Regions from separate parts of the Nonomuraea sp. NPDC049649 genome, predicted to be linked through region 1. Evidence: riboswitches for the same ligand, from Rfam matches in the RefSeq annotation. Region 1 holds a riboswitch; each other region holds the start of a gene.
What was found. Region 1 has a riboswitch for cyclic di-AMP ahead of AB0J42_RS29765 (CHAP domain-containing protein). Riboswitches for the same ligand answer to the same signal wherever they lie in the genome.

Region 1 (7,439 bases):
CCACGAACAGGTACGCCACCCGGTCGTCCTGAGCCATCGGCCCGCCGTCGTACCCGACCAGCCCGACGGTGAGCATGCCGCGCCGGGCCGCCTCCCCCATCGCGTTGAGCACGTTCGCCGAAGCGCCGCTGGTCGACAGCCCCACGGCCACATCGCCCTTACGCCCGAGCGCGGCGAGCTGCCGGGCGAACACCAGCTCGTAGCCGACATCGTTCGACAGCGCCGTGAGCAGCGCGACGTCCTGGGCGAGCGGCACGGCCGGGACCGGGCGCGACGGCTCCGGCGGGTGGGCGAACAGCTGCGCCACGGCCTGGGCGTCGGTGCTGCTCCCGCCGTTGCCGAACGCGAACAGCCGCGCCCCCGCGTCGAATCCCGCCGCCAGCTCCCGCGCGCACGCGACCAGCCGCTCCCCTTGCAGCGCCACCAGCGACCGCCGCAGCTCGACGATCTCGTCCGCCTTGCGCCGGGTGGACTCGCACAGGTCGGCGAAGACCGCCTCCCGGTCGGCCGGCGCCGGAGCGAGGAACGGATACAGACTCTCGATCCCGCCGGGCTCACTGACCGTGCTCATGACTCCCCATCCCCCGCCCGATGCTCTCCCCGCGCGCCGCCGTCCCGGAACTCCACGTTCTCTCCTCCGTACGGGACGACCGCGATGGCCTCCTTGGCGTGCACGAGCACGACGTCGCCGGCCCGCGCCTCCACCAGCGCCACGCTGACCTCCTCCGGCCCCGCCTCCGTCTCCACCTCGGCCAGCCCGTCGCCGAGCAGCCGCACGACGCGGACCGGGATCGCCTCGTCGGAGCAGGTCACGCAGGTCTCCCCGGAGCACGGCCCGGTCATCGCGCCGCCTCCAGCTCGTAGAAGACGTGCACGAGCTCCCACAGCACGTGGTACATCGTCACGTGCACCTCCTTGACGATCAGCGGGTCGCCGGTACGGGCGGCGAGCACGTGGTGCGCCTCGGGCGCCTCCCGTCCCCCGGTGAGGGCGACCGTGAGCAGCCCCAGTTCGCGTGCCGCCGCGAGCCCGTCGCGGACGCCGCCGCAGCGGCCGTCGGCGGTCAGCCCGAGCGCGATGTCGCGCGGAGAGGCCAGCAGCCGCAGCTGGGCCGCGAAGATCCCGTCTAGCCCCTGGGTGCCGGCGATCCCCGTCGCCAGGGCCATGTCCGTGGTCAGCGAGATCGCCGGGAGCGCGGGTTTGCCCACGATCACCGGGTGCGCGAACTCGACGGCGACGTGCTGGGCGTCGGCCACGGATCCGCCGTTGCCGAAGACCAGCAGCTTGCCGCCCTTCCTGAACCGTTCGGCCATGTCCTGGCAGGCGCGGACGATCCCCTCGGCGTCCTCGCCCATGGCGGCCGCCGGTGCCATCCGCCGCTCGAACGCGGCGGCCACGGCGGTCAACGCGTGGTCCTCGCCCACGGCGCCTCCTCTTTCTCCGGCGCGGGCTCGTAACCGCCGGGGTCCGGCGCGATCCGCGTCCATCTGGTCAGGCAGGTCTCCAGCAGCCCGCGGACCTCGGTCAGACGGCCCATCCACGCCTCCAGCTCGGCCATCCCGCCGGTGGTCAGCTCGTACCGCCGGCGTGCCGGGCCCGCCTCGGAGGCGACCCAGGAGGAGGCGAGATGGCCGTCGCGTTCGAGTGAGCGCAGCGCGCGGTAGACCTGGCCGGGTTCCGTTCCGGCCGCCCCCAGCCGTGCCAGCCGCTCGATCAGGTCGTACCCGTGGCCGGGCCGCTCGCAGATGAGCAGCAGCAGGAAGGGCGGGAGCAGTCCGCGGACGTCCATGGCTCTCCCTCCCCGGTGCGGTCGCTAGGACACTAGGTCAGCGGGGATCGCGTCCACGGGCGGCACGTCCGGCGTTTGCACCAGTCATCGCCGTAGGAAAGCCAAGAATTTCCCCGGCGGCCCAAACCGGACGTACGTGGAGCCGTGGACCGGCGCCGAGGAGTCGTCCGGACGCTCGGCGGCCGCCGGGGTGGTAGCCGGGGTCAGGGTTTACGGGCGACGCCGCAGACGGCGCTGACCACGGTCTGCGGTTCGTCCCAGCGGTCGGGCAGGGGCCGCCACTCCGGGGTCGGCACCACGCCGGGCTCCACCGGCTCCAGCCCGGTGAAGAAGCGCGCGATCTCGTCGGGGGAGCGCAGCTGGTAGGTGTTGTGCGCGTTCTTGTTGTAGTTGGTGACCGCGTCGATGAGGGCGGGGTTGGTGTTGGTGCCGTCGCTCAGCACCAGGTAGCTGCCGGAGGCCAGCGGGGCGAGCAGGCGTTCGACGACGCCATACGGGTTGTCGGCGTCGGTCATCTGCCCGGCGATGCTGAGCATCATGACGGCGACGGGCCGGGTGAAGTCGAGGGTGCGGGCGGCCCCGGTGAGGATCGTGCCGGGGTCGCGGACGTCGGCGTCGAGGTAGTCGGTGGCGCCCTCCGGCGCGCTGGTGAGCAGCGCGCGGGCGTGCACGAGCACGATGGGGTCGTTGTCCACGTACACGACGCGCGACTCGGGCGCGATCGACTGGGCGACCTCGTGGGTGTTGCCGGCGGTGGGCAGGCCAGTGCCGATGTCGAGGAACTGGCGGATCCCGGCCTCGCCCGCCAGGTACCGGACCGCACGGACCAGGAACTCGCGCTGCAGCCGGGCGACCATCGCGAAGTCGGGGAACACCCTCAGCAGGGTCTCGCCGACCTCGCGGTCGACGGGAAAGTGGTCCTTTCCGCCCAGCAGGAAGTCCCAGACGCGGGCGGAGTGGGGGACGGTGGTGTCGACCCGGGCCCAGGCCGACTGTGCGGCATCGCTGTCGCTCATGCGTCGCTTTCGTGGATAGATCAAGCCGGACTTTCCGAACGTACAACAGCAAGCCCGGATTTTCCCGGTGATGGACGCCACACTCGTTTCGAGCGGGGGGCGTGGGGCAGCCGGGGGCGTATGCGACTCATCGACCGTTCAGCCGTGCGCAAGCTCGTCGACTCCCAGGACCAGGACGCGGCTCTCGTCCTGGTCCGGGGCGAGTGCGTCGTCATGCCGGAGGAGCAGGCCGACCGGCAGGGCGCACTGGTGCTGGCACGCCACCGCGAGGTGCGCGACGTCCACGGCGACCACGAGCTGGACTCGCTCGCCGCCCGCCTGGACACCCTGGCCAGGGACCTGGGCGCGTGAATCAGCGGCCGTTGGTCACCCGGCGCAGCACGTACTCGACCGGGCCGTACCGGTGGGTGCGGAGCCAGACGGCGCTGAGCCGGAGCAGGACGGCGTAGACCACGGCCGCCACGCCCATGACCGCCGGCGGCGGCAGGCTGCCGGCGAGGGCGAGCCCGTACCCGGTGAAGACGAGACACAGCAGGACGGACTGCCCCAGGTAGTTGGAGGCGGCGGCCCGCCCGGCCGGGGCGAGGGCGCGGCCCACGGCGGGCAGGCGGCGGGTCACCCGCAGCAGCGTGGCCACGTACGCGGCGGCGAGCGGGATGGAGGCGACCGTGTTGAGCGCCGTCCCGGCCAGGAAGGCGGCGTCCGGCCCGCCGTAGGTCCAGGCGAACAGGGCCGCGGCGGGAAGGCCTGCGCCGAAGCCGATCCCCTGCACGCGCGGCAGCAGGCGGGTGTAGCGCTCCGGGTCCTCCAGCAGCCGCGACTTGCCCGCCGCCAGCCCGAACAGGAACATCGCCAGCGCGGCCGGCCCCTGGAAGGCCCAGATCCCGGCCGCGTACCCCGGATAGTTCTCGATCTGGAACGTGAGGTAGCCGAGCGGCCCGCCGGTGACCAGGTCCAGCGCCCGCTCCCCCGCCGCCGGGTCCGGCGCGAGCTCAGCACTCTCCGGGGCCGGCGCGGTCAGCCCCGCCAGCGCCAGCATGAGCAGCGCCACCGCGCCGACGATCGCGCAGCCGGTGATGACAGCGGTCCTCGGCCGCAGGCCGCGGAGCCCGAGCAGCACCAGGCCGAGCATCGCGTACAGGGTGAGGATGTCACCCGCCCAGAACAGCAGCCCGTGCAGCACGCCGATGACGAAGAGCGCCAGGCAGCGCCTGACGGTCCTGGCCCGCACGCTCGCCCCCGCCCGCTCGGCGGCCCGCAGCTGCAGGGTGAAGGAGTAGCCGAACAGGAACGAGAAGATCACGTAGAACTTGGTCAGGACCAGCGCCGTCACGGCGAACTCCACCGGCCCGCCGGGCGCGTGCACGGCGGTGACCCCGGCCATCATGTGGGCGGGATCGGCGAGGTAGCCGATGTTGGCCACCAGGATGCCGCCGAGCGCGAAGCCGCGCATCACGTCCAGCTCCTGCACCCGGGGCGGGGCCGCGGTCTGAGTCATGCGGGCAACGCTAGAAGACGATCATGTCCGGGCGCCGCATCCGAAAGTCTGGACAGCCTCTACCGAAGACGACAACGATCCGGCCAGGAAACCCTGACCGGATCGCTGTGGGGAGGCCGTCGCTCAGGCGTCGGCGTACTCGGGGTAGCCGTAGCCGACGATCTGGGAGACCGGCCGGACACGCTCCTCGACCTTGCCGTTGCCGGTGTTGCCCTCGATCGTGGTGATCGTGCCGTCGCCGTTGTCCTTCTTCACCAGGCCGACGTGGTCGATGGCGCTGATGTTCTTGCTGCCGCCCCAGTCGAAGAAGACGACCGCGCCGGGCCTGGCCTGGGTGCCCCAGCGGCCGTTGTCCTTGAACCACTTGGCGTGGGTGACGGTGTAGGCGTCCCAGCCGATGGTGTGGCGGGCGCCGGACTGCTCGCCGACCCAGGACACGAACATGTCGCACCAGGGGGCGTTGGCGTACAGCGAGGGGGTGCCGCCGCCGTCCCGGGCCAGGGTCTCGAGGGCACGCGGGGACTTCATGTACCACTCGTGGAACGGGGTGCCGCCGCCCGCGGCGTTCTCCTTGACGCCGATCTGCGACTCGGCGACCCGCAGGACCGTCTGGGCGCTCACGGCGCTGGCCTTCTCTGCCGTCTCGGCCTTGTTCTGCTGCTGGGCGACCGGCTGCGGCTGGGTGGCCCCGTCGGTGGTGACCGCGGCGGCCGAGCCCCCGGCGAGCGCGACGCCCAGCGCCAGGGCCGCGCCGACGGCGTAACGGGAGGCGGTCGCGGGCATGCGGTTGAAGATCTGCTTGACCATGTCTGGGAATTGCTCCTAGCTTCCATGCCGCCTACCGGGTTAGCTGTCGGGTTCGGGCGTGGAAGTGCCCTACGGTGCGATCCCAGTGAGGAAAGACCGATTCACCCCAGAGAAAGGTGGGTCCCCGGTTCCGCCAGAGAGCGGATTCGGCGGCCGCCCCGCGTTGACCCGCGGGCGCGGTCTCGGCAATACATCGGCAACGCGCCAGGTTCTAACTGAAAGCGCTGTTCAAGCGCGTGCCATCGATGTACCTGAAGGTAATCGTCGCGCAAGGAGCAGGGCAAGTCGCCCCAGGGCCCCCGGCTCGGAAACCCTTGTGCCGTAGGGGTTTCAGAGAAAAAACTTTACCTTGACAGGGGTTTCTACAGGTATCGGAACCACAGATACGGGGCCACCAGCGTCACCGTGACCACCGTGACGATCAACCCGTACTTGGTGAACTCCCAGAAGCTGATCGGCGTGCCGTTGCGCGCCGCGATCCCCAGCACGACCACGTTGGCCGCCGCCCCCACCGCCGTCGCGTTGCCGCCCAGGTCGGCCCCGAACGCGAGCGCCCACCACAGCACCTGCGCCAGCTCGCCGCCGTGCGCCGCCACCAGGTGCTCCACGATCGGGCTCATGGTGGCCACGTACGGGATGTTGTCCACGATCGCCGACACCACGGCCGAACCGCCCAGCAGGCCCATCGTGGCCACCTCCATCCGGCCCGCCGTCGCGTTGACGGCGGCCTGGGAGACCTGCCCGATGACCCCGGTGTGGACGAGCGCGCCCACCATGACGAACAGCCCGGCGAAGAACACCAGCGTGGGCCACTCCACCTCGGCCAGCGACTCCCGCGCCGTCACCCGGGTGGCCGCCACCAGCACGCCCGCCCCCAGCAGCGCCACCACCGACGGCGAGTAGTGCAGCACCGGGTGGAGCACGAAAGCCGCCAGCACCAGCGCCAGCACGGCCAGCGACTGCCACAGCAGCCGCCGGTCGGCGATCGCCTCCTTCTCGTCCAGCAGCATCACGGCCGCGGCCCGCTCCGGGTCGAACCGGAACCTCCGCCCCCACATCAGCCAGCAGAGCACCACGAACACCCCGACCAGCACGATGACCATCGGCGCCATGTGGATGAGGAAGTCGTTGAAGCTCAGCCCGCCCCGGCTGGCGATGATGATGTTCGGCGGGTCGCCCACCAGCGTCGACGCGCCGCCGATGTTGGAGGCCAGCGCCTCGGCGATGAGAAAGGGGACCGGAGACACGGCCAGCCGCTCACACACCAGGAACGTCACCGGCGCGATCAGCAGCACCGTGGTCACGTTGTCGAGCAGCGCCGACGCCCCCGCGGTGATCAGCACCAGCAGGACCATCAGCCGGAAGGGCCGCCCTCGGGCCCGTTTGGCCGCCCAGATCGCCAGGTACTCGAAGACACCCGTCTCCTTCAGCACCCCGACGATGGTCATCATGCCGAGCAGCAGGAAGATGACGTTCCAGTCGATCCCCGAGTGCTCGGAGAAGAACGCCGCCTGAGCGTCGGTCGCGTGGATCAGCAGCATGACCCCGGCCCCGCCCAGCGCCGCCGCCACCCGGGGGATCCGTTCGGTGGCTATCAGCGCGTAGGCGACCAGGAAGACCGCCACGCTCGCCCAGGCGAGCGGGGTCATGTCTCCAGCATCCTGTCCAGCAACGCCTGCAGCGTCACAGCGCCCAGCAACCGGCCCTGCTCGACGATCGCCACCAACGGGCTCCGGGTCCGCGCCATCAGCGCGGCCAGCTCCACCACGGTCGCGTCCGGATCGGTGACCGGCAGCTCCCGCCGCTCCTGCGGCAGCGCCTCGCGGACCGTACGGTTGCCGAGCGAGCCCAGGAACCTGTCGGCGTGCCCCTCGTCCACCACCCGGGACAGCGCCGGATCGTCCATGATGTAGCGCGGCACGGCCAGCCGGAGCGTCTCCGTGCCGGGCAGGATGGTGAGCTGGTCGTCGCCGCGGACGATGATGCCGGGCAGGTCCTGCTCGGCCATGAGCCGGGCGGCCTCGAGCACCGGCGTATCAAGGGTCACTACGGGATAGTCGGCTACCAGATCGCGGGCGCGCATGGGGACATCCTTTACTCGTACGGACGAGGACCTGCCGACCAGACTTCCCGGCTCACCGCCGGACAAGTTATCAAGACCATTCATAAGACTGTCTTCCCGGTCGGGGGTCTCCAATCCGGAAGAAGGTACTAGTACTCCTTCCCTTTCGGGCTTGATCGCCCACTTCCGAGAGGCCGGACCGTGACCGTCGCCGCTTCCGGGAGCGGGCCGAAGGTGAGCGTAAGCCGCCGGCCCGTCCCGGCGTCG
Region 2 (7,439 bases), on a different contig from region 1:
GCACGCGCGCATCGACGAGGCCGCCGAGGAGGCGGGCAGGAAGCCGCGGGACGTGCGCCGGCTCTACAACGTCAACGGCACGATCACCGGCGGCGCGAGCGAGGGCTTCCTCAAGGGCCCGGCGGACCAGTGGGTGGACGAGCTGACCGACCTGGCGGTGGGCTACGGGATGGACACGTTCATCCTGTGGCCGGAGGGCGACCAGCGGGAGCAGCTGACCAGGTTCGCCGAGGAGGTCGTGCCGGAGGTGCGCCGCCTGGTGGCGGCCGAGCGCGCCGGCTGACAAGACTGGATTCGTGACCGGCGGCGAGAGCACACTGGAACGATGATCCCGAGCAACTGGTACAACATCGTTCCCGATCTGCCCGCGCCGCCGCCTCCGCCGCTCCACCCGGCGACGCGGGAGCCGATCGGTCCCGATGACCTGGCGCCGCTGTTCCCGATGGAGCTCATCGGTCAGGAGGTCAGCCAGGAGCGGTTCGTGCCCATCCCACAGGAGGTGCTCGACGTCTACCGGCTGTGGCGGCCGACCCCGCTGATGCGGGCCCGCAGGCTGGAGAAGTCGCTGGGCACGCCGGCCCGCATCTACTACAAGTACGAGGGCGTCTCCCCGGCCGGTTCGCACAAGCCGAACACGGCCGTCCCTCAGGCGTACTACAACGCCAAGGAGGGCGTCCGCAGGCTCACCACCGAGACGGGCGCCGGTCAGTGGGGCAGCTCGCTGGCCTTCGCCTGCGCCCAGTTCGGCCTGGAGTGCGAGATCTGGATGGTGCGCGCCTCGTACGACCAGAAGCCGTACCGTTCGGGGCTGATGCGGGTGTACGGGGCGACCGTGCACGCGAGCCCGTCACCCGTGACGCAGGCCGGCAGCAAGGTGCTGGCCGGAAACCCGGATTCGCCGGGCAGCCTGGGTATCGCGATCAGCGAGGCGGTCGAGGCCGCCGCGTCGGCCGACGACACCCGCTACGCGCTCGGGTCGGTGCTCAACCACGTCCTGCTGCACCAGACGGTGATCGGCGAGGAGGCGCTGGCGCAGCTGGAGGAGATGCCGGACGTGATCGTCGGCTGCACCGGCGGCGGCTCGAACTTCGGCGGCCTGGTCTTCCCGTTCCTGCGCGAGAAGCTGGCGGGGAAGATCGACCCGGTCATCCGGGCGGTCGAGCCGGAGGCGTGCCCGTCGTTCACCCGCGGCCGCTACGCCTACGACTTCGGCGACACGGCGGGACTCACCCCGCTGATGAAGATGCACACGCTCGGCCACGACTTCGTGCCGGACCCGATCCACGCGGGCGGGCTGCGATATCACGGCATGTCGCCGCTGCTGTCGCACATGTACGAGCTGGGCATGTTCGAGGCGGTCACCCGCTCGCAGACGGAGTGCTTCGAGGCGGGGGTCCGTTTCGCCAGGACCGAGGGCATCCTGCCCGCGCCGGAGCCGACGCACGCGCTGGCCGAGACCATCGCGGAGGCGCTGCGCTGCAAGGAGAGCGGTGAGGAGAAGGTGATCCTGACGGCGCTCTGCGGGCACGGCCACTTCGACCTGTCGGCGTACGAGCGTTACCTGTCGGGCGAGATGGAGGACTTCGCGCTGCCGCAGGAGCGCATCGACGAGGCCCTGGACGGCCTGCCGGTGTGAGTGAGGACGCGCCGCCCGCGCCGCGGGCGGCGCGTTCCGTCAGTTGGCGTTGGGGCGCTTGCCGTGGTTGGCCTTCTTCTTCTTGCGTGCTTTCGCTTTGCGGGCGCGCTTGGCCATCCGCTCATCCTCTCGAAGGTCGGTGTACGGGGTCGGACGGAACGTCAATCCCCATCGGACCTCCGGAACAACCTCACAATCCTCAACATTTTCATGTCATAATTTGGTGGAATCTGTTGGAAGGGGTGGGGGAGTGCTCGCACAGCAGCGTCAGCAGGCGATCCTCGAACGCGTGCGCAGCCAGGGTGCTGTCCGGGTGGCCGACCTCGTACGCGAGCTCGGCGTCTCCGACATGACCATCCGCCGCGACCTCGAGGTGCTCGCCGACCGGGGGCTGCTGGAGAAGGTGCACGGCGGCGCCACCGCGATCGGCCCCGGCTCCACCGAGGAGCCCGGCTTCACCGCCAAGTCGGCCAGGCAGCAGCAGGAGAAGGAGGTGATCGCGCGCCGCGCGGCCCAGCTCGTGCGCCCCGGCACCGCGGTCGCCCTGTCGGCCGGCACCACCACGTGGCAGCTGGCGCACCACCTCATCGGCGTGCCCGAGCTCACCGTGATCACCAACTCGATCCCGGTCGCCGAGGTCTTCCACCGCAACCCCCGCGCCGACCGCACGGTCGTGCTCACGGGCGGCGTGCGCACGCCCTCCGACGCGCTCGTCGGCCCGGTCGCGGTGGCCGCGATCCGCCGCCTGCACGTCGACACGCTCTTCCTCGGCGTGCACGGCATGAGCGTGCGCGCCGGATTCACCACACCGAACCTGCTGGAGTCCGAGACCGACCGGGAGCTGATCGCCGCCGCGAGCCGGCTCGTGGTGCCGGCCGACCACACCAAGTGGAACACCGTCGGCATCAGCACCATCGCCGAGCTGTCGGAGGCCGACGTGGTGATCAGCGACGCGGGGCTGCCGGAGGAGGCGCGCAGGGAGCTGGCCGACAGGGCCGGAGAATTGATCATCACGGAGGGGGCGGCGTGAAGCGAACCATCACCCAGCTGGCCGACGGCCGGGACATCATCTACTTCGACCGCGACGACGGCGCCGACCGCGGCGCGGTCGACAAGCGGCCGCTCGACCCCCGGCCGCCGGCGTCGGAGCTGCGCTACGACCCGCTGACGGAGGAGTGGATCGCGATCGCCGGTCACCGGCAGACCCGGACGTTCCTGCCGCCGCCCGACGAGTGCCCGCTCTGCCCGTCGACGGACACGCGGGCGTCGGAGATTCCGGCGTACGACTACGACGTGGTGGTGTTCGAGAACCGCTTCCCCTCCTTCTCCGGAAATTTCGGGACTTATGAGGATGTCGGCGGCCTGAGCGAGGTCCGCCCCGGTGTGGGGCGGTGCGAGGTGGTCTGCTTCACCTCGGCACACGACTCGTCGTTCTCCCAGCTCTCCGACGACCAGGTGGAGCTGGTCATGGAGGCCTGGGCCGACCGTACGGCCGAGCTGTCCGCGCTGGAGGGCGTCGAGCAGGTCTTCTGCTTCGAGAACCGGGGCGAGGAGATCGGCATCACGCTCTTCCACCCCCACGGGCAGATCTACGCGTACCCGTACGTGACGCCCCGCACCAAGCTGCAGCTCGGCGCGGCGCGGCGGTACGCCGGGCGTAAGCCGGGGCGCAACCTGTTCGCGGACGTGCTGGCCGCCGAGCGGGAGGCCGGGGAGCGGGTGGTGGCGGCCAACGAGCTGTGGACGGCGTTCGTGCCGGCGGCCGCGCGCTGGCCGTTCGAGGTGCACCTCTACCCGCACCGGCAGGTGCCCGACCTGGCCGCGCTGACCGGGGCCGAGCGTGCCGCGTTCGCCCCGCTCTACACCTCGGTGCTGCGCGCCCTGGACGGCCTGTTCGGGGTGCCCATGCCGTACATCTCGGCCTGGCACCAGGCGCCGGTCCGGCAGGACCGCGAGCTGGCCTACCTGCACCTGGAGCTGTTCAGCATCCGGCGGGCGCCGGGCAAGCTGAAGTATCTGGCGGGCTCGGAGTCGGCCATGGGCGCGTTCGTCAACGACGTGCTGCCGGAGGAGGCCGCGCGCATGATTCGATCACAGGTAGATCACTAAAAGATTTCCATTTAGGTGGCATTACTCGTGATCTACCACTACTATCCCTTTCCAGCACGGCCTTAATCCGCCGTGCGGACATGCCTAATCCCGGGCGAGTGGCCCGGGAGCCGGGGACCCACCGCACCTGGGGTGAATCCACTTCGGTGGTAGGGAGCGCTCCCGTGCCCGAACCCGTCAGCTAACCCGGCAGGCAGAGGGAGAGGACCTTATTACGTGGCGGCAGCGTCCCCCGCGCACCGTGCCATGGGTTGGATCACCGCTGCGGCGGTGATGTTCACCCCATTCCTGACGACGTTCGTGACGGCGGCGCCCGCCGCCGCGGAGCCCAAGCCCACCGAGGCGCAGCTCCGCAAAGAGCTGAAGCAGCTCAACACGAAAGTCGACAAGCTGATCGAGCGCTACAACCTCAAGCGCGTCGAGCTGGCCGAGGCCCGCAAGAAGGCCGAGGCGGCCGAGGAGCGGCTGGCCACGGCCGAGAAGACGCTCGCCGCCGCCGAGGACCGGGTGGCCGAGCTGGCCCAGCTCCAGTACCAGAACGGCGGAGGCATGCGGCTTCCCAGCATGATGACGCTGCCCGACGGGCGCAGCGTCGCCCTGCTGGAGCAGCTCACCGCCGAGCAGCAGGCCCAGGTCGCCAAGGTGGCCAAGGCCCGCGACGAGCGCAAGAGGGCGGCCGACGAGGCCGCGGCGCTGGCCGAGGAGATCGCGGCCGACGCCGCCGAGGTGGCCGGTCAGCGCAAGGAGGCCGAGGGCGTCATCAAGGACATCCAGAAGAAACTGGAGGACCTGGTGCCGTTCGCCACCGGCCGCCGCTCCGACGGCACCTGGGCGCCGCAGCTCCCGTCAGGCCCCGACAACATCACGCCGCGCACCCGGCTGATGAAGACCGAGATCGCCAAGAACTTCGCCCTGCCGTACACCGTGGGCTGCTTCCGGTCCGGATCGAGCGGCGAGCACCCGCTGGGCCGGGCCTGTGACTTCATGATGAGCGTCGGCGGCACCATGCCGACGCCGGCCAACTCGGCGCTCGGCGACCGCATCGCCGACTGGGCCATCAAGAACCGCGCCAAGCTGGGCGTGAAGTACGTGATCTGGAAGCAGCGCATCAACCACGGCTCGGGCTGGCGCGGCATGTCCGACCGCGGCAGCATCACCGAGAACCACTACGACCACGTCCACATCTCGATGCACTGACGTGGCGGCCTACCCGCCCGTTCCGGGCCATACGGCACAATGCCCCTGTGAAGACCTCTTCGCTCGCCGCGGGCGCGGCCGTGGTGTTCGTGGTGACCGCGTTCGTCGTGGACGGGCGAGGGCTGGTGGCGTTCCTCTGCGTGATGGCGCTGCTCTGCCTGGCCGCGTCGTTCTTCCTGGACCGCCGCGGCTCCTGACCCCGTCAGGCGCCGGCGTGGAAGAGCGCCCAGACGGCCTTGCCGCCGCGCGCCAGCGGGTCCCAGCCCCAGCACTGGCTGTAGGTCTCCACGATGTAGAGCCCGCGGCCGTTCTCGGAGATGAAGTCGGGCTCCTTGCGCCGCGGCACGTCGTCGCTGGGGTCGGTGACGGCCAGCAGCACGTGGGGGTCCACCCGCATCAGCAGCAGGGTGATCTCGTGCGCGCCGTGCGCGTACACGCCGTATCTGACGGCGTTCGTCACCAGCTCGGAGACCACCAGGGCCGCGTCGTCGCCCAGCTCTGACAGACCCCAGCGGTCGAGCGTCGAACGGGTGACGTCCCTGGCCGTCTTGACCGAGTCGGCCTGAAAGGGGAGGGGACACGCGGTGGTGTACGGCTTGGCCGAAGTGAGCAACTGGTCGAAGCCCATCTCACGCTTGATCTGAAGACAGTCGGCCACGGCCAGAGGGTCCTCCACCATCCCGCCGTAACCTCCCAGTTGCCATCGCCCTAGTGCAAGTTTTGCCCAGAATGCACTAAGCCATCATGGGTCACGAGCGGGGGCCGCTGCAAGACCCGAATGCACGTGCAGGTGCAATGTGCACCAGCATGGGGGGTGGTCGCGCGGAGTTCCAAATCGGACACCGGGCTGAGACCTTGTCATACCAGGCGATGTGGTGTCACTGTGTGGGGCGGACGCTTGATAGGAGGCAGAGTGACGCAGAACCAACCGGGTTCCGGCCCTACGGCGCTGCGCATCCTTCTGGGCTCCCAACTCCGCAGACTGAGGGAGAGCAAGGGCGTCAGCCGCGAGGAGGCGGGGCACCTCATCAGGGGCTCCGAGTCCAAGATCAGCCGCATGGAGCTCGGCCGGGTCGGCTTCAAGGAGCGGGACGTCGCGGATCTGCTGACGCTGTACGGGGTCACCGACGACGAGGCGCGCGAGGCCGTGCTCGACCTGGTGGCCAGCGCGAACGAGCCCGGCTGGTGGCACCGCTTCAACGACATCCTCCCCACCTGGTTCCAGGCGTACGTCGGCCTCGAGGAGGCCGCCACCCGGATCAGGACGTACGAGGTCCAGTTCGTCCCGGGGCTGCTGCAGACCAAGGAGTACGCGCGCGCGGTCGTCACGGCCGGATCGGCCGGGCTCTCGCCCGAGGAGATCTCCCGCCGGGTCGACCTGCGGCTGGAGCGCCAGCGGATGTTCGACAGGCCCGACAGTCCCGTCTTCTGGGCGGTGATCGACGAGGCCGCGCTGCGCCGGCCCATCGGCGGCGCCGAGGTGATGCGGGCCCAGATCGAGCACCTGATCGACCTCATGCGCCAGCCGAGCATCACGATCCAGGTCATGCCGTTCAGCTTCGGCGGGCACAGCGCGGAAGGCGGCGCGTTCACCATCCTGCGCTTCGCGGACACCGAGCTGCCCGACGTGATCTACGTCGAACAGCTCGCCAGCGCTCTCTACCTGGACAAGCGCGAGGACGTAGATCGCTACACGGAGGTCATGGAGCGGCTGTGCGCCGTCAGCACCACACCTGACGAGACGGTGGAGCTGCTACGCGCCATCGCGGATGAGTTCTGAGAGCTACCGCGTCTGCCCTAGACTGACCGTTGGCGCTTGGAGCCGCCGTAGCGGAGCATGCCCCAGCGTCGATTACGTGGGCGCGGCGCGCGAGCCGTACCGAAATGGACGTGCCCGCGAACACTCTGAAGTTTGATCAAGGAGACCACCCCGTGAAGACCGCTGTCGAGGAGCTCAGCCCGACCAGGGTGAAGCTCACTGTCGAGGTGCCGTTCGACGAGCTGCGCCCGAGCATGGATGCGGCATACAAGAAGGTCGCGCAGCAGGTACGGGTCCCCGGGTTCCGCCCTGGCAAGGTCCCGGCGCGCATCATCGAGCAGCGCTTCGGCCGGGCGGTGGTGCTGGAGGAGACCCTCAACGAAGCGGTGCCGAAGCTCTACGGCCAGGCCGTCGACGAGGTCGACGTGTTCCCGGTCAGCCAGCCCGACATCGAGGTCACGAAGATCGAGGACGGTGAGCAGATCGAGTTCACCGCCGAGGTCGACATCCGTCCCAACTTCGACGTGCCCGAGTACGAAGGCGTCGAGATCACGGTGGACTCCGCCACGGTCACCGACGCCGACGTCGACGCCCAGCTCGACGCGCTGCGCCAGCGCTTCGCCACGCTGACCGGCGTCGAGCGCGCGGCCGCCGCCGGCGACTACGTCGTCATGGACCTGCGGGCCGAGATCGACGGCGAGAACATCGAGGAGCAGCAGGCCAGCGAGGTCTCCTACG
Region 3 (7,439 bases), on a different contig from region 1:
GTGCTGGTCATCGGGCTGGGGGTGGCCGTCATCGTCAACGTGGGCCTCATCTGGGGGCCCACGCTGGCCTCCGTGGCCCTGTCCGCCACCGACTGGAACGGCTTCGGGCCGATCGAGTGGATCGGCGGGCGCAACTACGGCGACCTGGCCGGCGAGTATCCGCCGTTCTGGTCGGCCGTCCGCAACAACGTCCTCTGGCTGGTCTTCCTCGGGCTGGTAGCGACACCGTTCGGGCTGTTCTGCGCGGTGCTGCTGGACCGTCGGCTGCGAGGCTCGCGTTTATACCAGAGCGCGTTGTACATGCCGGTGGTGCTGTCACTGGCGGTGGTGGGGTTCATCGCCCAGCTCGTCTACTCGCACGACTACGGCGTGCTGAACGCCGTCACCGGGCTGTCGGTCGACTGGCTGGGCGACCGGTCGGTCAACATCTGGGTGGTCATGGTGGCGGCGGCGTGGCGGCACGTCGGCTACGTCATGATCATCTATCTCGCGGGGCTGAAGGCGGTCGACCCGGCGCTGAAGGAGGCCGCCGCCATCGACGGGGCGAACGAGTGGCAGACGTTCTTCCGGGTGGTGTTCCCGACGCTGCGGCCGGTCAACGTGATCGTGCTGGTGATCACGGTGATCGAGGCGCTGCGCGCGTTCGACATCGTCTACGCGATCAACAAGGGCAGGAACGGGCTCGAACTGCTGTCGGTGCTGGTCACCGAGAACATCGTGGGCGAGGCCAGCCGGATCGGGTTCGGCTCGGCCATCGCGGTGATCCTGCTGGTGATCTCGCTCGGGTTCATCGTCACCTACCTGTCGCAGCTGTTCAAGGAGGAGCGATGACCGCGGCGACGTCGACCGGGCGCAGGGTCCGGCCGCTGCGCTGGCTGCTCCACGTGTTCCTGGCGCTGGTGGCGCTGGGGTGGCTGCTGCCGCTCCTGCTGGCCGTGTACGCGTCGCTCCGCCCGTACGAGGAGACCGCCCGGCTGGGCTACTTCTCGCTGCCCGAGGAGCTGACGCTGGGCTACTACGGGCAGGCGTGGAGCCAGGCCGAGCTGCCCCGCTACTACCTGAACACGCTCATCATCGTGATCCCGGCGCTGGTGCTGACGCTGTTCCTGGCCTCGTTCGTCGCGTTCGCGATCGCGCGGGCGCGGGTGCCGGGCCGCAAGACGCTGCTCATCGTGTTCACCGCGGGCAACCTGCTGCCGCCGCAGGTGCTCATCACCCCGCTCTACTCGCTCTACATCCTCATCCCGCTGCCCGCGTGGCTGTCGGACTCGCAGTCGCTGTACGACTCGTACCTGGGGCTGATCCTGATCCACGTGGCGTTCCAGTTCGGGTTCTGCGTGTTCGTCATGGCGAACTTCATGCGCACCATCCCCGAGGAGATCACCGAGGCGGCGCTGGTGGACGGGGCGAGCCTGTGGCGCCGCTACTGGAAGCTGACGCTGCCGCTCTGCCGGCCGGTGCTGGCGGCGCTGGCCACGCTCCAGTTCACCTGGATGTACAACGACTTCCTGTGGGCGCTGGTGCTCATGGTGTCGGGTGACAAGCTGCCGGTCACCTCGGCGCTGAACAACCTGCGCGGCCAGTTCTTCACCGACTACAACCTGCTGGCGGCCGGTTCGGTGCTGGTGGCGCTGCCGACGCTGATCGTGTTCCAGCTGCTGCACAAGCAGTTCGTGGCCGGGCTGACGCTCGGCTCGACGAAGGGGTGAGCTCAGAGCAGGGCGTGGAAGCGGGCGGCGACCCGGTCCCAGGACCATTCGCGGACCACCCAGTCGCGGCCGGCCTCGCCCATCTTCCGCGCCTGCTCGGGGCGGGTCAGCAGCTCGATGACCGCCCGGGCCACGGCGCCGGTGTCGCGGCCGTCGACGACCAGGCCGGTCTCGCCGTCCCGTACCGCCTCGGGAGCGCCGCCCGAACGGCCGGCCACGACCGGCAGGCCGGTCGCCGCCGCCTCCAGGAACACGATGCCGAGCCCCTCCACGTCGATCCCGCCCCACCGGGTGCGGCACGGCATGGCGAAGACGTCGGCGGCGGCGTAGTAGCCGGGCAGGTCGGCGGCCGGGACGGTGCCGGTGACGACGATCGACGGATGGCCGCCAGCCAGCCTCTCCAGTTTGCGCCGGTGCGGGCCGCCGCCGACCAGGAGCAGCACCGCGTCCGGCACCGCGCCGAGCACCGCGGGCCAGGCCCTGATGAGCCGGTCCTGGCCCTTCCGCGGCACCAGCCTGGACACGCACGCCACCACCGGCCGGCCCGCCAGCCCCAGCTCCGCCTTGGCCGCCTGCGGGTGGAACTGGTCGGGGTCGACGCCGGGCGCGAGCCGTACCAGCTTGTCGTCGCCGATCGCGGCGGCCAGCCGGGCGCGCGTGTACTCGCCCAGGTAGGTGACCGCGTCGGCGTGCGCGCCGATGCGGCGCAGCACGGCGCGGAAGCCGGGCGCGGCCGCCCAGGACGCCTCGTGGCCGTGGGTGAGCATCACCACGCGCCGCGCGCCCGCGGCGCGCAGGCGGGGCGCGAGCAGGCCGAGCGGGGCCGCCGCGCCGAACACGACGGTCTCCGCGCGGTGCTCGGCGACCAGCCGGGCCGCCGTACGGGCGACTGAGGGCACGGGCAGCATGAGCCGTCCCGGGTGGCGGACGACCGGGTACGGCTGACGGCGGTCGAACTCGGCGCAACCGGGCCAGCCGGGGGCGTAGACGGCCACGTCGGGGGTGCGCAGGGCCAGCCCGTGCACGAACGACTGGATGCCGCCCGGGCGGGGCGGGAAGTCGTTGGTGACGAAGACGACGCGGGTCACGGTCCTGGGACGCCGTTCAGCTCCGCCCAGGCGCGGGCCAGGGCGATCCGCTGCGGTGCCGTGGGATGGGAGGCATAGAGCACATATTCCACGGCATCGGGCGACAAGTCGGAAATATTGGCTGTTGCCAGGCGTTTCTGCATCGCCGCGAACGTGACCGGGTCCCGGGTCAGGTCCAGGGCGTGGACGTCGGCCCTGGCCTCGATCTGACGGCTGACGAGGTTCTGCGCGGGGCCGGACAGAAACGTCGCCAGCGTCATCAAGCCCATGATCGCGCCCGCCGCGCGCCAGTCGGCGATCGACGCCACCCCGGCCCGCCTGCGGACCCTGCCGAAGACCAGGTACAGCAGGATCGCGCCGAACGCGGCCCCCAGCGCGCCGATGAGCGTCCCGTACAGGACGTCGTTCTCCTTCGCGTGGCCCAGCTCGTGCGCCACCACCAGCTCGACCTCGGGCTCCGGCGCCTTCAGCAGGTTGTCGTAGACCACGATGCGGCGGGTGGCGCCGAACCCGGAGACGTAGGCGTTCAGCGCGGTGGTGCGGCGGGAGGCGTCGGCCACCAGCACGTCCTCCACCGGCACCCCGTCGCGCTCGGCCATCGCCAGCAGGCTGGTGCGCAGCGGGCCGTCCGGCATGGAGCGGAAGTCGTTGAACACCGGCTCGAACACCACGGGGTAGACGAACGAGGCGGCCACGGTGAGCGCGAACGCCCCCGCCGCCGCCGGGATCCACCAGCGGCGGAACCGCCGGGCCAGCGCCACCACCGCCAGGATCATGCCGCCCAGCAGCGCCGTGCTGATGCCGATGCGCTTGAGCCGGTCGCCCGTCCACGACACCCAGTCCTGCGTGGACAGGCCGTAGTCGCGCAGCACCGTCTCGAACCAGACGCCGAGCGGCCAGCGCAGCGCCTCCTCGATCACTGTGAGCAGGAGCACCCCCAGCAGCACCCGCACCCACCACGGCCCGCGCAGCACCCCGAGAACCTTGGCGCCCAGCGGGGTGGCGACCAGCAGCCCGGCGAACACGAGCGTCAGCCCGAGCGACAGATAGCTCGGCACGCTGGTGGCCGCGTCGAACGCCTGAGAGCGGGCGATCTGCTCAGCGGTGAAGTCCCCCTCGGGACCCGCCGCCGCCACAGGCGTCCCCGCCAGCGCCTCCCACGGCGTCGTCAGCCCCACCACGGCGACGATCACACCCCCGAGCACGGCCGCGGCCACCCCGGCCCACCGCACCTCCCGGGAGCTTCCCTCCGACACCTCCCGCCCGGACTCCCCCGCCGACGGCTCACGGTCATGGCCCGGCCGCGCCTCCTCTTCGGACGTCCGCTCGTCCGCGGTGCCGTTCCTGTCCTCGCCGTCGTCCACTTCTCGTCCTCTCACCCCAGCCGCTGCCCGATGCTAGCCGCCCCGCGCCCGGTTGACCCTCACACGGTGAGAGCCCCTACAACGACAGGGACGAGGACCACCCGAGGGGACGACATGAACACGGACGAACTGGCCTTCTTCACCACGCCGGGCCCGATGACCAGGCTCGAAGCGGAGACCGGCCTCCCCGGCGACGCCGCCGGGCTCTGCGCGATCAGTCAGGGCTTGATCGTTCACGAGTTCCTGGCGGACCAGTACGGCGTCCAGGACGTCGACGCCCGCCGCGAGGAGGTGGAGAACCGCTCGGCGGCCGAGATGGCCGCCCGGATCCGCCGCCTCGACCCACGCGGCCTGGCCGAGCCCCGGCCCCCGGCGCTGCGCATGATCGGCAACTGCCGGCATTTCAGCGTGCTCACGGTCGCGCTGCTGCGCCGGGCGGGAATCCCGGCGCGGGCGCGGGCGGGCTTCGCCGGCTATTTCGGCGAGGGCTGGGTCGACCACTGGATCGTGGAGCGCTGGGACGCCGACGCACATCGCTGGAAGCGTACGGACGCGCAGCTCGACGAGAGACAGACGGAGCTGTTCAAGATCGGCTTCGATCCGTACGACCTGCCGGAGGGCGCGTTCCTGACCGGCGGCGAGGCGTGGCTGCGCTGCCGGAGCGGCCTGGAGGACCCGGAGCGGTTCGGCCTGGGAGAGATGCGCGGCGCGTGGTTCGTGGCGGGCAACGTGGTCCGCGACCTGGCCGCGCTGAACAAGGTCGAGCTGCTGCCCTGGGACGTCTGGGGGATGATCGACACTCCCGTGGACGCCGGGGATCCCCGGGCGGCGCTCGTCGACGAGATCGCCGAGGCGGTCACGTCCGGCGATCTCGCCCGGTGCCGCCGCCTGTACGAGCGCGACGAGGTCCGGGTCGGGCGGACCGTGCGCAGCCACCGCTACCAGCGGGACGTCCACCTCGTATAGCAGCGCGAAGGCCCCGCCCCCGGGAAGGGACGGGGCCTTCGCGGCCGGTCACAGGCCGGGACGGACCGCGCCGGCGAATGACGCCTTGCGCCATCCGCTCACCTTCTCGACGCGCACGGTCTTGCCCGTGCTCGGCGAGTGGATCATCTTGCCCTTGCCGACGTACATGCCCACATGGCCGAGCCCGCGGAAGAACATCAGGTCGCCTGGCTGCAGGTTCTTGTAGGAGACCTTCTTCTTGATGCGTGCGAACTGGCTGTACGTCACGCGCGGGATCTTCACTCCGGCCTTCTTCCAGGCGAACTGGACGAGGCCTGAGCAGTCGAAGGCGTGCGGCCCGGTGGCCCCGTACCGGTACGGGTCACCGATCTGTTTCTTGGCCACCGCGACGGCCTTGAGGGCCTTCATCTTCTGCCGTGCCGCCTTGGTCTGCTTCTTGGACGTGGCGGCCTCGACGGTCTTCACCGTCGTCTCCGCTTCCGCCGGTGCGGATTCGGAGGGGCCGTTCACCGTCTCGGCCTGCGCCGCCGGGACGTGGAGGCCCAGGCCTCCGGCCGTCACGGCAACGGTGAGCGCTGCGCCACGCAGGGCAAGGCGGGACAGACGGGGGTTCTGCGACGAGGTTGACAGGATTGCTCCTTGACTCTTCCACGAACGCCTACCGGGTTAGCTGACGGATTCGGGCCTGGAAGTCGCCCTACGGCGCGCGATGCGCCGACTCACCCCTAGATCCCGCCCTGAAATGGCGGGATCTGGTGGTTCCCCGGCTCCATGCCTCCTGGCTGCATGGATTCGGCAGGTCACCGCCCCGGATCAGAGGTGTCTACGGGTACGGCGGTGACCGCGGATGTGATCGCGACGGGCATGGGATGTCCGCCGCGGGCCAGAAATTACGCCGGAAGGCATGAACTGGCAAAGGGAGGGTCAACAGGTAATGATCTGACAAGAGGGTTGTAAACCCGGCAGCCCCAGCTGGAACTGGGGCCTCGTTACCCTAATGTGACCATACTCACACTTGTGCCCTGACAGCCAGTCAGGTCCCATGTGTCACACAAGTCACAGGAGTTTCAGCTGTTCAGGGGCGTACGGCGCCGACGAGACGGCGCCCGTACGAGGAAAGTGAGACGAGTTTCACCACGTCACCGGTCTGCGGGGCGTGCACGATCCGGCCCTCGCCGGCGTAGATGCTCACGTGCCCCAGCCCCTCGCTGAAGATCAGGTCACCGGGCTGGAGCGCGTCCAGCGACACCCTCCGGTTCGCGCCCCAGGCCCACTGCTGCCACGTCGTGCGCGGCAGGGACACGCCCGCGGCGCGCCAGGCGGCCTGCGTCAGGCCCGAGCAGTCCCAGCCGCCGGGGCCGGTGCCGCCGAACTGGTAGGGCTTGCCGATCTGCGCGAAGGCGAAGTTCAGCACGCTCACGGCGTTCCCGGAGGCGGAGCCGGTGTACTTGATGCCGGTGCTGTGCGGGTTGCCGGGGCGGTAGGCGCCCAGGCGGTCGAGAAGCTTCTTCTGCTGGGCGATCAGCTTCTCGATCTCGGAGCGCTCCTTCTTGATCTTGTCGCGCTCGCGGTCGGCCTCGCCCAGCGCCTTCTGGGCCTTGTCGCGCTCGGCCTTGAGCCCGCGGTTCTCCCGGTCGAAGGCCGCCAGCAGGCCGGCGCGCTCGGCACTCAGCTGCCCGGTCAGCGCCATCTTGTAGAGCAGGTCGTCCGGGCGTTCGCTGGTGAGCAGGGCCGGCAGCGAGGTCAGGTCGCTGCCCATCTTGTAGCCGTCGACCGCCATCGTGACGACCTGGTTGCGCAGCTCCGCGACGGTGGCCACCTTGCGCCGGTAGTTGGTGTTCAGCTTGTCGTAGCGCTTCTTGGCGGTCTTGTAGTTCTCCGTGGCCGTGTTGTAGCGGTCGACGACCTTGTCGGCCCGGTCGTTGAGCTTTTCGAGCTTGGCCTTGGCCTGGGCGACCGTGGGCTGCGGATCGGCGGCCACTCCTCCCGCCGGGACGATGCTCAGCCCGATCGCAAGACCTGCGGCCAACGACGCCCGGCCCAACCTCACAGCCCGCCTCCCGAGGGGATTAGATTCTGGGGCGAAATAGTACAGAAGTAACAGGTGAGGTCTCACCTAAACGCTGATTTGTAATCTAGGCGCGGCCTAGCCTGCGCAGCAGCAAAGATGACGGAACGGGTCTGGCGCCCATCCTGCGGACCGATTCGGCCACCTCGCGGTCGGTGGAGACCACCGCCACGGCCCGGCCCGGCGGCTCGGCCCGGACCAGCTGGCGGATCAGGTCGTCGGCGATCTCCCCGGGCGCGCTGAA
Region 4 (7,439 bases), on a different contig from region 1:
GTACGGGCTGCGCGGCGGCGAGATGCTCAACCAGGTCGCGGTCTTCCAGTCGCCCAAGGCGCTCGCGGGTGAGGCCGACTGGGGCACGCCGGACGAGCTCGACGGCGCCTTCGCCGCGGCCTGCGAGGAGGTCCGGCAGGGCATCCCGCTGATGTGGCGCGACCGCTGGTGGCGGATGTTCGACCGCGACCCCATCATGACGTGGGTGCACGGCAACATCGCGCTGCTCGGCGACGCCGCCCACCCGCCGCTGCAGTACATGGCGCAGGGCGCGATCATGGCCATCGAGGACGGCTGGGTGCTCGCCCGGCACGTCGCCGCCCGCCGCGCCGCGGACGGCACGGTCGACTGGCCGGGCGCGCTCGCCGCGTACGAGGCGGTCCGTCCCGAGCACTGCCGGCGCGTCCTGCTCACCGCCCGCGACTGGGGCGAGCTGTGGCACCTGGACGGACTCCCCCGTCTCCAGCGCAACGCGATCCTGCGGGCCCGCGACGTCCACGACTACTCCTTCATCGACTGGATCTACGGGCCGACGGCGCTCACCCCCGAGGAGGAGCCGCCGATGTTCACGCCCATCCCGCTCGACTCCGTACAGACGGACCTGTCCGCGGCGGGGGCCGGCTAGTTCGCCAGGCCGGAGAACACGCCGGGCTCGTAGGAGCCTCCAGGGTTGCGCACGATCACGTTGAGCCGGTTGTTCGCGTTGATCATGGCGATCAGGGAGACGAGCGCCACCAGCTGGTCCTCGTCGTAGTGCCGGCGCGCCTGCTCCCACGTCTCGTCGGACACGCCGGTGTGGGCGTCGGCGAGCCGGGTGCCCTCCTCGGTGAGGGCCAGCGCGGCCCGCTCGGCCTCGGTGAACACGGTCGACTCCCGCCAGGCCGCGACCAGGTGGAGCCGGGCCTGGGTCTCCCCCGCGGCCGTGGCGTCCTTGGTGTGGTAGTCGATGCAGAATCCGCATCCGTTGATCTGGCTGGCGCGCAGCATCACCAGGTCCTGGGTGGTCTGGGGCAACGGGGATTGGTGGATGGCCAGGACCACGCTGTGCATCCGTTTGGCGATCTTCGCGCCGAGCGCGCTGGCCCTCAGGTCGAGACGGGGTTGCATATCGGTGTCCTCACTAGGTGACGGCGCGTGCCGCGCGGCAGAACCGGCGCGGCACCCCTGACGTGCAGAACTTCCCCGGGGAGCCGATCCTTGTGCCGGTACGGCACGATCACGAACCTTTCGTGACGGATCCGAGACAGCCCCTTGACCGATTTGTGGCCTTTGGGTAGTTTTGGAGCTTGCAGTGGTGGTTTGACCGCTGCCGTTCATTGCCCGGACCGCGCCCTCTCGCGCGGCCGCCTAATCCGCCATCTTCGCGGAGCCGGGGACCCACTCTCTCTTTCCACCGGGGTGAATCGGCGCACGCACGCCGTAGGGCACTTCCACGCCCGAACCCGTCAGCTAACCCGGCAGGCGGCATGGAAGCTAGGAGCAACTCCTTCATGCGTCTCACTCACCGGCTCAGCCATGCCCTGCTCGGATTCGCCGTCGCCGCGGGCGCCGCGACCGCCGGCGCCGGCGCCGCCCAGGCCGCCGACTCCGCGCCCGCGGCCGCCGTCCAGCAGCACAAGCCCGCCGTCAAGGCCCCGGCCGTCCTCGGCGAGGCCGCGTACCTGGTGGACGCCGACACCGGCCAGGTGCACCTGAGCAAGGAGGCCGACCTGCGCAGGCCGGTCGCCAGCCTCACCAAGGCGATGACCGCGTACACCGTACTCAAGCAGGCCAAGCCCACGGACAAGCTCACGATCAGCGACGAGGACGTCCGATACGCGGCCCAGGGCGGCGCGGCGGTCGCGCACCTGCGCGCCGGCGACACCCTCACCGTCGAGGACGTGCTCCACGCCCTGATGCTCCCCTCGGGCGCCGACGCCGCCCACGCGCTCGCCCGCACCTACGGCCCCGGCGTCCCCGCCTTCGTCGCCAAGATGAACGCCACCGCCGCCGAACTCGGCATGACCGGCACCCAGTACGTCAACGCCGACGGCATGCCCTACGGGGGCGGCGGCCACTCCACCGCCCGCGACCAGGCCACCCTCGCCAAGGCGGTCCTGGACAACGAGGCACTCAAGGAGATCACCTCCACCCGCTTCTACACGCTCAAGGCCACCCCCGAGCACGGCCCGTACTCCTGGAAGAACACCAACCGCCTCCTCGCCAACCCCGGCGCCGTCGGCGTCAAGACCGGCTTCACCCGAGCGGCCGGCTACACCCTCTCCTTCGCCGGCGAACGCGACGGCAACCGCGTGATCGGCGTCATCCTCGGCGAGACGGACTCCGGCCGCCGTTTCCAGACCGCCCAGGCCCTCCTGGACTGGGCGACCGCCCGCACCCGCTAGAGGCTCCCGCAGCCCGCGTACCGGCGTGAGCAAGACCGGCGAGCCCCGCCTCACGCCCGCTGGGGCGCGGCCACCGTGACCGGCGGTTCGCGCAGCACGCGTACGGGCGACAGAAAGACCGGGAGGAAGGCGATCGCCAGGAAGACGCCCCCGGTCCAGAGCGCGGCGCGGGCGCCGGCCACCTCGCCGATCACCCCCGCCGCGGCGGCGCCGACCGCGAGCGCGCCCGTCAGGACGAAGCGGAAGGTCGCGTTCATCCGCCCGAGCAGGTCATCCGGCGTCATCCGCTGCCTGATGGTCACCCCGAGGACGTTGTCCATGCCGGTCTTGAACATCGCCAGCAGCCAGCCGCCCCCGGCCACCCACAGCCAGGGGCCGTGACCGGCGAGCGGCACCAGCAGCCCCGCGGGCGCCAGGCAGAGCCCGGCCCATCCCAGAGTCGGCCCGTACCCGATCCGGCGGGACACCGGCCCGGCGCAGCGAGCCCCCAGCAGCAGCCCGGCTCCGCCCGCCGCCCAGAACAGGCCGAGCGCACCCGCCGGAAGCCCGAGCTCCCGGACGAACAGCACCGGCAGCATGGTGTTGGCCATCGAGGACCCGAGATTGATAAGGGTCCCGGTGAACGCGAGCGCCCGCAGCTCGCGGCTGTCGAAGACATGACGGACCCCCTGCTTGATCTGCGCGGACAGCCGCACAGACGTCCCGTCCACCGCCTGCGCGGCCGGAGTGGCGGGCAGAGCCAGGAGCCGGAGCGCCGACGCGAGATGCCCGACCGCCGCGCAGGCCAGCGCCACAGGCGCGGTGAGCAGCTGGACGAGCCCGCCACCCGCGCCGCGCCCTGCCACGTTCCCGGCGGCGATCAGGCTCACGATGACCGAGTTCGCCTGGACCAGCCCGTCCCGGCCCACCAGGCGCGGCAGCGTGCTCTGGGCGCCGACGTCAGCGAAGACCGTGGCACATCCGTTCAGCAGGGCGACCACGTACAGCTGGCCGAGCGTGAGCGAGCCCGCCCACCAGGCCAGCGGCACGGAGGCGGACAGCGCGAACCGCGCCAGGTCCGCGCCGATCAGCACCCGCCGGTGGCGCATCCGATCCACCCACGCGCCGGCTGGCAGGCCGATGAGGAGAAAGGCGACGGTGCTCAACGTGGCCAGCACGCCGACCTCACCGGGACCGGCGTCCAAGGCGGACACGGCCACGAGCGGGACGGCGACGTAGCCGATGTTGACGCCCAGCTGGCTCAGGGTGGTCGCGGTGAACAGTGTGCGGAAGCCCGGGTTACGCCAGGCCGAGTCATGGTGCATGGCGCCGTTCAGGCTGCCCCATCCCACTTGGTAGGACAAGTGAAAGATTCTGGCTCTGCGTTAAGCTTTTCTTCATGCTCGACGTGCGGCGCATGCAGATCCTCCGCGCGGTCGTCGCCGGCGGCTCGGTGACCGCCGCGGCGGCCAACCTCGGCTACACCCCGTCCGCCATCAGCCAGCAGGTGGCCGCCCTGGAAAAGGAGGCCGGCCTGCCACTCCTGGAACGCGCCGGCCGGGGCGTGCGCCCCACAGCGGCCGGTCGCCTGCTCGCCGACCACGCCGCCGTGATCAGCCGGCAACTCGCCGAAGCCGAGACCGAGCTGGCCGATCTCCGCGCCGGCCGCACCGGACGGCTGACCATCTGCTACTTCGCCTCAGCCGGCGCCCCACTCCTGGCCCCGGCCCTCGCCGTCTTCCGGGCCCGGCACCCGGGAGTACGCATCGACCTGCGCATCACCGATGACCCGCTCTCGGATGTCGCCCACGACCGCGCCGACCTGGCCCTCGTCGTCACCCCCCACAGCCGCCACCCCGGCGTCCGCCTCGTCCACCTCCTCGACGACCCCTACCGCGCCGTCCTGCCCCGCGGCCATCGGCTGGCCGCGCAGCGAGTCCTCGACCTGTCGGACCTCGCCGACGAGCCCTGGATCCGCGGCGAACGCCCCGGCCCCTGCCTCACCCCGATCCTCGACGGCTGCGCCGCGGCGGGCTTCAGTCCCGGCTTCGTGGTGGAGAGCGACGACTACCCGACGACGCAGGGCTTCGTCGCCGCCGGCCTCGGCGTGAGCCTGCTCCCCCGCCTGGGCCTGACCGGCCGCCACCCGGACGTCGTCGTCCGCAGAGTACGCAGCCCCGAGCCGGCCAGAGCGATCCACGCGGCCGTGAGAGAGACCTCGGCAGCTCAGCCCGTCCTCGACCGACTGCTCACCGCTCTTCAGGAGACAGCCCGGAGGTAGGGCCGTAGCGTCCAGGTTTCAGCCCCGATCGGCGCAGCCGTGGAGCATGCCCTCGACCAGGTTCTGGACGAGTTCCCTGGTGACGGTCTCCGGGGGCTCGGTGACCAGGGTGAACAGGGCGCCGGAGTAGAGCGCGATGAGGGCGGCGATCTTGTCGCGGGAGGTGGTGAGGCCGAGTTGGTCGTGCTGGCCGGCGGTGATCTGGAGGGCGCCGCCTTCCAGGCGGGCGAGCACCGCGGCCAGCGCCGGCCGGCGGGAGGCCTCCAGGCGGAGCTCGAAGATCGCGAGGTAGCGGCGGCGCAGGGTGGTGGCCGCCGTGAGCAGTGATTCGGTCAGGAGTTCGGCCAGCGTGGCGGGCTGTTGGACGGCGTGGCCGGTGTCGGCGTGGTGCAGTTCGGCGACGCGTTCGGCGACCGCGATCAGGAGGGCTTCCCGGCTGCGGAAGTAGTTGGACGCCGTGCCCGGCGGGAGCTGCGCCGCCTTCTCGACCGCGCGGTGGGTGAGCCCGTGCACGCCGGAGGACGCCAGCAGGTCGATGGCGGCGTCGGTGAGGGCGCGGCGGCGGGCCGGGTTCGAGGGCGGCATGGGGCCATGTTACCAATGAGCGTAGTAGTACGATCGTAGTGAATGGGAGGTCCTGATGAGGATCGCGGTGGTCGGCGGCGGGCTCGGCGGGGTGGCGGCGGCCGTGGGGCTGCATCGGGCGGGTCATGAGGTGACGCTCCTGGAGCGGGGCGCCGAGCTCCGGGAGGCGGGCACCGGGATCGTGATCATGCCGAACGGGCTCCGCGCCCTCGACGCGCTGGGGCTGGCCGGAGGCGTGCGTGAACAGGGCGTTCACGCCTTAAGGGCCGGGCTGCGCGACCGGCGCGGGCGGCCGCTGCTCGTGACTGAGGCGGCCGGGGCGCAGCAGGAGGTCGGGTCGGTGGCCATCGTCGAGCGCGCCGAACTGCACCGGGCGATCCGCGCGCCGCTGCCCGCCGGGCTGGTGCGGACCGCCACCCCGGTCGAGCGCCTCGACGTCGGGCCCGGCCGCGTGACCGTCGTCAGCGGGGGCCGTCCCGTCCTGGAGGCGGACGCGGTGATCGCGGCCGACGGCATCGGCAGCAGGCTGCGCGCCCAGCTCTTCCCCGCCCATCCCGGGGTGCGCCGGACCGGGCGGCTGGACCTGCGCGGCATGCTGCCCCGCCCGGCCGGCGTCGGCCCGGAACTGCTCGCCTGCCAGCTGCTCGACCGGCGCACCGGGGCGATGTTCGGCCTGTTCCCCGTGGGTGAGGACCGCCTGTACTGGTTCACCGACAGCGTCCTGCGCGGCGCTCCGCCCAGTCCCGAGCAGGGACGCCGGGAGATGCTGTCGCTGATGGCCGACTGGCACCCGCTGGTCCCGGAGCTGATCGAGGCCACCCCGCCCGGCGACGTCCACGTGGACGCGATCGGCCGCCTGGCCCGGCCGCTGCCCTCGTTCGTGGCGGGCCGGGTCGCGCTGCTCGGCGACGCCGCGCACGCCATGCCGCCCGACCTCGGCCAGGGCGCCAGCCAGGCCTTCGAGGACGCCGCCGCGGTGACCCGCCACCTGACCGGCGCCGGACCGGCGGACGTCGCGCGAAGGCTGCTGCGGTATGACGCCGAGCGCAGGCCCGCCGCCAACCGGATCATGCTGGCGGCCTCGCGCCAGTCGCGGCTGACCTCGCAGACCGGCGTCACCGCGTGGCTCCGCGACGCGCTGCTGCGCGCCGTCCCCTCGCGGCTGGCCACCCGCCGGCTCGCCGCCCTCTGGCACGTCTGAGCCGTCAACCCGTAATTTTCCACATTCCCCCGGTTGAACTGGGCGGTGCAGGCAGCCGTACCACGCCACAGGACACAGCGAAGGGGTCAACTCATGAACCAGCGCACCCTCGTGGCTCCCGGCCTGGCCGCCGCCGCGCTGATCGCCACCGCGCTCAGCCCGGTCTCCGCCGAGGCCGTCACCCCCGTCTACCTGGCAGCGACGCTCAAAGGCGCCAACGAGGTGCCCGTCAAGGGAGCGAAGACCGGCGACCGCGACGGCAGCGCCCTGGCGATCTTCCGGATCCACGGGCAACGCGTCGACTACGCCGTCAGGTGGCACGGGCTGGCCGCGCCCAGCGGGTTCCACATCCACCGGGGGCAGCCGGGTGAGAACGGCCCCGTCACGGTGCCGTTCTTCGGCAAGGCGCTGCCCAAGACGCTCCACGCCGTCAAGGGCACCGTCCGGGTCAAGGATCTCGGGCTGCTCCGCCGTATCGTCACCAACCCCGGCAACTGGTACGCCAACCTGCACAACAAGCAGTTCCCCGGCGGCGCCGTGCGGGCGCAGCTCCACCGGATCCACCCGGTGGAGCTGGAGTCCGTGCTGTCGTACGGGTTCGGCCGGACGCTGACGACCCGGGCGGACGGCCGCCAGGAGGTGCCCGCCCCCGGCACGAAGGCCGGCGACCGCGACGGGCGGGCCGGGTGGCTGGTGCAGCCGCAGGGCAAGCGGGTCTGGTTCGCCACCGCGTGGAAGCGGATCGGGGCACCGGTCGCCGCGCACATCCACCGCGCCCCGAGAGGCGAGAACGGCCCCGTGGTCGTGCCGTTCTTCGCCGCCGGCAAGGGCCTGCCGGCCGGCATCAACGGCGTCGCCGGCAGCACGCCGGCGCCCGCCGCGGTCGGCCGCCGCATCTGGAAGAACCCGAAGAACTGGTACGTGAACCTGCACAACAAGCAGTTCCCCGGCGGCGCCATCCGCGGCCAGCTCTACCGGGGCGACTGGTAACGGCCAGGGCGTGACGGAG

Region 2: another riboswitch for cyclic di-AMP. It lies ahead of AB0J42_RS36620 (hypothetical protein); the one in region 1 lies ahead of AB0J42_RS29765 (CHAP domain-containing protein).
Region 3: another riboswitch for cyclic di-AMP. It lies ahead of AB0J42_RS23660 (C40 family peptidase); the one in region 1 lies ahead of AB0J42_RS29765 (CHAP domain-containing protein).
Region 4: another riboswitch for cyclic di-AMP. It lies ahead of AB0J42_RS00940 (D-alanyl-D-alanine carboxypeptidase family protein); the one in region 1 lies ahead of AB0J42_RS29765 (CHAP domain-containing protein).

What each region holds. Positions count from the first base shown of each region.
Region 1 is NZ_JBFAOH010000034.1:13,839-21,277, forward strand. Features, by position in the region: gene AB0J42_RS29730 (SIS domain-containing protein) at 1-571, opposite strand, end outside; gene AB0J42_RS29735 (HypC/HybG/HupF family hydrogenase formation chaperone) at 568-813, opposite strand; gene AB0J42_RS29740 (SIS domain-containing protein) at 840-1,424, opposite strand; gene AB0J42_RS29745 (helix-turn-helix transcriptional regulator) at 1,403-1,789, opposite strand; gene AB0J42_RS29750 (SAM-dependent methyltransferase) at 1,993-2,805, opposite strand; gene AB0J42_RS29755 (hypothetical protein) at 2,950-3,156, shown strand; gene AB0J42_RS29760 (DUF418 domain-containing protein) at 3,158-4,303, opposite strand; gene AB0J42_RS29765 (CHAP domain-containing protein) at 4,427-5,110, opposite strand; cyclic di-AMP (ydaO/yuaA leader) riboswitch at 5,124-5,272, opposite strand; gene AB0J42_RS29770 (ArsB/NhaD family transporter) at 5,473-6,759, opposite strand; gene AB0J42_RS29775 (CBS domain-containing protein) at 6,756-7,193, opposite strand; gene AB0J42_RS29780 (polysaccharide lyase 8 family protein) at 7,322-7,439, opposite strand, start outside.
Region 2 is NZ_JBFAOH010000069.1:2,419-9,857, forward strand. Features, by position in the region: gene AB0J42_RS36595 (LLM class flavin-dependent oxidoreductase) at 1-283, shown strand, start outside; gene AB0J42_RS36600 (TrpB-like pyridoxal phosphate-dependent enzyme) at 326-1,636, shown strand; gene AB0J42_RS36605 (hypothetical protein) at 1,676-1,801, opposite strand; gene AB0J42_RS36610 (DeoR/GlpR family DNA-binding transcription regulator) at 1,887-2,666, shown strand; gene galT (galactose-1-phosphate uridylyltransferase) at 2,663-3,745, shown strand; cyclic di-AMP (ydaO/yuaA leader) riboswitch at 3,817-3,955, shown strand; gene AB0J42_RS36620 (hypothetical protein) at 3,992-4,942, shown strand; gene AB0J42_RS36625 (hypothetical protein) at 4,990-5,139, shown strand; gene AB0J42_RS36630 (ATP-binding protein) at 5,145-5,621, opposite strand; gene AB0J42_RS36635 (helix-turn-helix transcriptional regulator) at 5,856-6,722, shown strand; gene tig (trigger factor) at 6,875-7,439, shown strand, end outside.
Region 3 is NZ_JBFAOH010000020.1:9,839-17,277, forward strand. Features, by position in the region: gene AB0J42_RS23635 (sugar ABC transporter permease) at 1-831, shown strand, start outside; gene AB0J42_RS23640 (carbohydrate ABC transporter permease) at 828-1,709, shown strand; gene AB0J42_RS23645 (glycosyltransferase family 4 protein) at 1,712-2,797, opposite strand; gene AB0J42_RS23650 (M48 family metallopeptidase) at 2,794-4,161, opposite strand; gene AB0J42_RS23655 (transglutaminase-like domain-containing protein) at 4,276-5,127, shown strand; gene AB0J42_RS23660 (C40 family peptidase) at 5,176-5,688, opposite strand; cyclic di-AMP (ydaO/yuaA leader) riboswitch at 5,768-5,935, opposite strand; gene AB0J42_RS23665 (NlpC/P60 family protein) at 6,203-7,156, opposite strand; gene AB0J42_RS23670 (NYN domain-containing protein) at 7,263-7,439, opposite strand, start outside.
Region 4 is NZ_JBFAOH010000001.1:201,199-208,637, forward strand. Features, by position in the region: gene AB0J42_RS00930 (FAD-dependent monooxygenase) at 1-625, shown strand, start outside; gene AB0J42_RS00935 (carboxymuconolactone decarboxylase family protein) at 622-1,107, opposite strand; cyclic di-AMP (ydaO/yuaA leader) riboswitch at 1,335-1,479, shown strand; gene AB0J42_RS00940 (D-alanyl-D-alanine carboxypeptidase family protein) at 1,491-2,384, shown strand; gene AB0J42_RS00945 (MFS transporter) at 2,435-3,727, opposite strand; gene AB0J42_RS00950 (LysR substrate-binding domain-containing protein) at 3,763-4,644, shown strand; gene AB0J42_RS00955 (TetR family transcriptional regulator) at 4,663-5,229, opposite strand; gene AB0J42_RS00960 (FAD-dependent monooxygenase) at 5,285-6,430, shown strand; gene AB0J42_RS00965 (CHRD domain-containing protein) at 6,524-7,420, shown strand.